One region of the Isoptericola sp. S6320L genome, then DNA from elsewhere that is predicted to be linked to it. Evidence: predicted binding sites of a transcription regulator. Region 1 holds the regulator's gene; the other holds the start of a gene.

Region 1 (2,443 bases):
ACCAGGTGTTCGGCGACGGCCACCCGATGGCGTCGCTGAGCGACGGCGTCTTCGCGGTGCTCTGCGAACGGAGCCCCGAGACCGCGCGGCTGGCGCAGTCGGTCCGCAAGATCGTGGAGCGCAACGCCGAGGTGCTGGGCGTCTCCGGGAGCATGCGCCGCCCCGTGCGCGTCTGGGTGGAGGGGCTGCCGGAGTCCCACCAGCGCGCCCTCGAGCTCATCCGGCACCTGCGCCGCTGATCCGTCCCTGAGCCGCGACGAGGGCCCCGGACAGTGGAGTCCGGGGCCCTCGTCGCGTCCCGACCGGTCAGGTCGTGGCGAACGTGAGGCAGTCCGCGTGGCTCGGGTCCTGCGGTCCGGCACCGACGCGGATGGCGCTGGCGGCGCACTCGAGGTCCTCGTTGTGGACGCAGTCCGTGCGCTGGCAGGCACCGACGTGCGCGACGACCTTCTCGAGCCCGCCCTTGGTGCTGAGCGGGATGAACGTGGCGCAGGAGGCGTCGCCCGGCACGCCCGCGATCGTCACGGCCCCTGCATGACAGTCGTGGTCATGGTTGTAGCTGCAGCCGTCCACGGTGCAGCTGGTGACCTCGGGCATCTCCATCAGGGTGCTCATGATTCCGCTCCTCGTGTCAGGTCTCGTCGTCGCCGATATCTCGATCATAGGCGCGAATTCGAATCCTGCACAGGTAGCGGCGACATTCTCTCGACAGTAAGGAAAGCCTTACCAGAGAAGAATTCATTAACGAAAGAATGTCATGCCGGAAAGCATGCCCTCAGTCCCGGTGCGGCGTCGGGCGCCAGAGGACCAGCGCACCGCCCTGCTCGCGGCGCGACTCGACGTACAGCTCCGTGCGCCGCACGCGCTGCCCCCGCTGCACCGCCACGACGTCGCCGCCCGTGCCGGCGGCGAACACGCGCCCCTCCGCACGCTCGCGCTCCGCCAGGAGGCTCGCCAGCTCGTGGAGCCGGTGCTCCAGCACCGCGACGTGCTGCTCGAGGTCGAGGATCCGCTTGACCCCGGCAAGGTTGATCCCCTCGTCCTGCGCGAGGTGCTGCACCTCGAGCAGCCGGGCGACGTCGCGGCGGGAGTAGCGCCGTCCGCGGCCGCGCGTGCGCCGCGGCGTGACCAGCCCGAGCCGGTCGTACTGGCGCAGGGTCTGCGGGTGCATGCCCGTGAGCTGCGCGGCCTGCGAGACCGTCAGCACGGGTGCGTCGTCGGTGACCATCTGGACCTCCTTCGCTCCCGTCGTGGTCCGGCGGACCCGACCTTACTGGGCGGCCTTGGCCGCGAGCTCGGCGCGGACGTCCTCGCCGTCGGCCTCCGCGGCGAAGTCCTCCAGCGCCTTCCTCGCCGCCCGGCTCAGCTTCTGCGGCACCACGACCTGCACGGTGACGAGCAGGTCGCCGGTGCGCTTGGTCGTCGCCACGCCACGGCCCTTGACGCGCAGCACCCGGCCCGACGGCGTCCCCGACGGCACCTTGAGCCGCACCGTCTCGCCCGACATCGTCGGCACCTCCACGGTGGTGCCCAGCGCGGCCTCCGCGAAGGTGACCGGCAGGGTCATGCGCAGGTTCGCGCCGTCGATCGAGAACACGGGGTGCTCGGTCACGTGCACCACGATGAGCAGGTCGCCCGCCGGACCGCCGGCCGATCCCGGACGACCCTTGCCGCGCAGCCGGATCTTCTGCCCGTCGTGCACGCCGGCCGGGATGCGCGCCGTGATCTTCTTGCCGTCCACGGTCAGCTCGACCGTGGTGCCCTCCACGGCGGCACGGAACGGGAGCGTGGCGCGCGTCTCGACGTCGGCCCCCTTGCGCTGCTGCGGCCCGCCGAACCCGGCCGGGCGTCCGCCGCCCATGCTGCCGCCGAACATGGAGCCGAGGATGTCCTCGAACCCCGCCCCGCCGGACTGGTACTGCTGGTACTGGGGCCGGGCTCCGGGGCGCGCGCCGCCGGCGCCGCCGAACATCGAGCTGAAGACGTCCTCGAACCCGCCGGACGCGCCGCCGGGACCGGCGTTGAAGCGTGCGCCGCCGCCCGCCATCGACCGCACGGCGTCGTACTGCTGGCGCTGCTCGCTGTCGGACAGCACCGAGTAGGCCTCGCCGATCTCCTTGAACCGGGACTCGGCGGAGGCGTCGCCCGGGTTCTGGTCCGGGTGGTACTGGCGCGCCAGCTTGCGGTACGCCTTCTTGATGGCCGCCTGGTCGGCGTCCTTGGGGACGCCGAGCGCGGCGTAGAAGTCCTTCTCGATCCAGTCCTGACCGGTCACGACGTCCCTTCCTGGTCTGATCGGACGCGGTGGGCGCGACCCTCGGCGAGGCCGAGGGCCGCGCCCACCGTCGTCACTCGGGTCCGACGACGCCCACGCGGGCGGCCCGGACCACCTTGTCACCGATGCGGTAGCCGGGCTCGACCACCAGGTTGATCGTGGTGGCCT
Region 2 (2,443 bases), on a different contig from region 1:
CGATGCCCTGCAACCGCTGGATCGTCGCGGCCGCCATCAGCACCGGATCGACCGCACCCTCCGGGCTGGACCCGTGGCCGCCCTTGCCGTGGAGCACGATCCGCATCGAGTCGGCGGCCGCCATGGCGGTACCGGGCGTGAGGTTGACCGTCCCGACCGGGAGCGGCATGACGTGCTGCCCGAGCACGACGTCGGGCGTGCCGACGCGCTCGTAGAGGCCGTCGTCGACCATGGCGGCCGCGCCGGCGCCGACCTCCTCCGCCGGCTGGAAGAGCACCTGGAGCGTGCCCGACCACTCCTCGCGGTGCGCGGCCAGGTGCGCGGCCGGCAGGGTGGCGGTGTCCGTCGAGGCGTACGGCAGGCCGGTGCGCTCGGCGACGGGCAGCCCGTCCATGTCGGCGCGGAGCAGCACCGTCGGGCCGTCGCCGTTCGCCAGGACGCCGACGACGCCGGTCCCGCCGATCCGCTCGTGCACCGCGAAGCCCGCCGCGCCCAGCCGCTCGGCGACGATGCCCGCCGTGCGGTGCTCGGCGAACGCGAGCTCGGGGTGGGCGTGCAGGTCGGTGTAGACCGCGGTGAGCTCGGCGGCGGTGAGGGTGCTCATGCCGCCCATCCTGCCCCCTCGGATGCGTCCAGGAAGGTCGACGGCGAGAGTGGGAGCATGCCCGACGACGACCACAGCCTCCGCCTGCGTCTCGGTGGCGACGAGCTGATCGTCCGCCACCGCTACGAGTCCGCCAGCATCGCCAACGACATCCTCATCGGTCTCTGGTTCGTGGTGGGCAGCGTCCTGTTCTTCAGCCCGTCCACCGAGACCGTGGGCATCGTGCTCTTCCTGCTCGGGAGCCTGCAGATGCTGGCCCGGCCGATGATCCGCCTCGCCCGGCGCGTGCACCTGCGGCGCATCGGCTCCTCGGACGCGGAGACGGCCCGCGACTTCTGAGCGCCGTCCCGCGAGCCCCGGGGCGGACGGCGGACCGTCCGCCGTGGGCGAACCCGGAAATTGAGTCGGCACGACTCAAGTTGAACCCCTCAGCAGCACCCACCCTGAGGAGGAAGCATGATCACCACCCTGAACCGTCCGACGTTCGCCGACGTCCGGATCCGCGACCCGCGCCGGCTGCCGCTGGCCACGGCGGAGCGCCGGGCGCCCGAGCGTCAGACCGCACCCGCCGACGTCTACCGCGAGGGCGAGGACCTCGTGGCCCGCTTCGACCTGCCGGGCATCGACCCGGCCGAGGACGTCACCGTCGAGGTCGAGGGACGCCAGCTCGTCGTGCGCGGCGAGCGCAAGGACCACCGCGACGAGAACGCCGAGGGCCGCCGCTACTCGGAGGTCCGCTACGGCGAGTTCCGCCGCGTCGTCCCGCTGCGCAAGGCCGTGGACGGCGCTGCCGTGACGGCCTCCTACGACGCCGGTGTCCTGACGGTCACCGTCGCCGGCGTGTTCGCGGGCACGACGCCGCAGCGCATCGAGGTCACCACGGCCTGAGCCGCCCCACCCCGCCGCACGCGGGCCGAACGTCACGGTTCGGACCGGTATCGCGCCCCAAACCGGTCCGAACCGTGACGTTCGGCGCCCAGGGTTGGCCGTGCTCAGTCGAAGTAGCGGGGCACGTCGATCGCGCCGCCGGCGGCCGCGAACTCCGCGTCGACGGCCTCGCGCAGCGCGGCATCGCACAGGTAGTCGAGCGCGGTCTGCGCGAGCCCCGCGGCGCCGTCGACGGCGGCTCGTTCGGCGGCCGGCCCGCCCGCCGCCGCGGCGAACGCCTCCGTGTGCAACGCCACCGAGGGGTCGGACACCTGGATCAGCGGGTGGATGCCCGGCACGCGGAAGCTGACGTTGCCGAAGTCCGTCGACGCGGCCAACGTCTCGGACACCACGCCACCCGGCAGCACGTCGCGGCCCCGCGCCTCCTGGGCCGCCACCCACCGCCGGGTGAGCGTTTGGTTGGTGCGCACGGGCAGCGACGGGTGCGCACCGTCGTCCCACTCGATCTGCACCTCGGTCCCCGTCATGAGCGCGGCCCCCCGGGCGACGTCGTCCAGGCGCCGCGACAGGTCGCGCAGCGTGTCCGGGTACTTCGAACGCGCGTACAGGTGCATGACCGCGCGCTCGGTGATGATGCTGGGCCGGGTGCCGCCCTCGACGACGGTGGCGTGCACGCGGTCCGACGGCGGCATCTGCTGCCGCAGCAGGCCGATGCCCTGGTAGGCCAGGTTCGCCGCGTCCAGGGCGTTGCGCCCCATGAACGGCTGCGCCGAGGCGTGCGCCGCCCGGCCGGTGAAGGTCCAGGTCAGCAGCCGGCGACCCAGCCACACCTGGTCCGCGACGTCGACGCCGTACGGGTGCACCATGATCGCGGCGTCGACGTCGTCGAACGCCCCGGCACGCGCCATGACCTCCTTGCCGCTGCGCCCCTCCTCAGCGGGCGTGCCGAGC

The links. The regulator HspR, encoded in region 1, represses chaperone genes until heat shock. The targets are predictions, from matches to a motif close to AAGTTGAGTCNNNNNGACTCAACTT.
Region 2: the regulator HspR is predicted to act here: its motif matches at 1,001-1,025, upstream of MWU57_RS11990 (Hsp20/alpha crystallin family protein).

What each region holds. Positions count from the first base shown of each region.
Region 1 covers NZ_JALKAT010000006.1:109,758-112,200, forward strand. The annotation lists gene MWU57_RS05630 (hypothetical protein) at 1-239, shown strand, start outside; gene MWU57_RS05635 (DUF1540 domain-containing protein) at 307-615, opposite strand; gene MWU57_RS05640 (heat shock protein transcriptional repressor HspR) at 776-1,228, opposite strand; gene MWU57_RS05645 (DnaJ C-terminal domain-containing protein) at 1,271-2,275, opposite strand; gene grpE (nucleotide exchange factor GrpE) at 2,349-2,443, opposite strand, start outside.
Region 2 covers NZ_JALKAT010000021.1:10,033-12,475, forward strand. The annotation lists gene MWU57_RS11980 (amidohydrolase) at 1-604, opposite strand, end outside; gene MWU57_RS11985 (YrhK family protein) at 662-943, shown strand; gene MWU57_RS11990 (Hsp20/alpha crystallin family protein) at 1,061-1,492, shown strand; gene MWU57_RS11995 (M20 family metallopeptidase) at 1,597-2,443, opposite strand, start outside.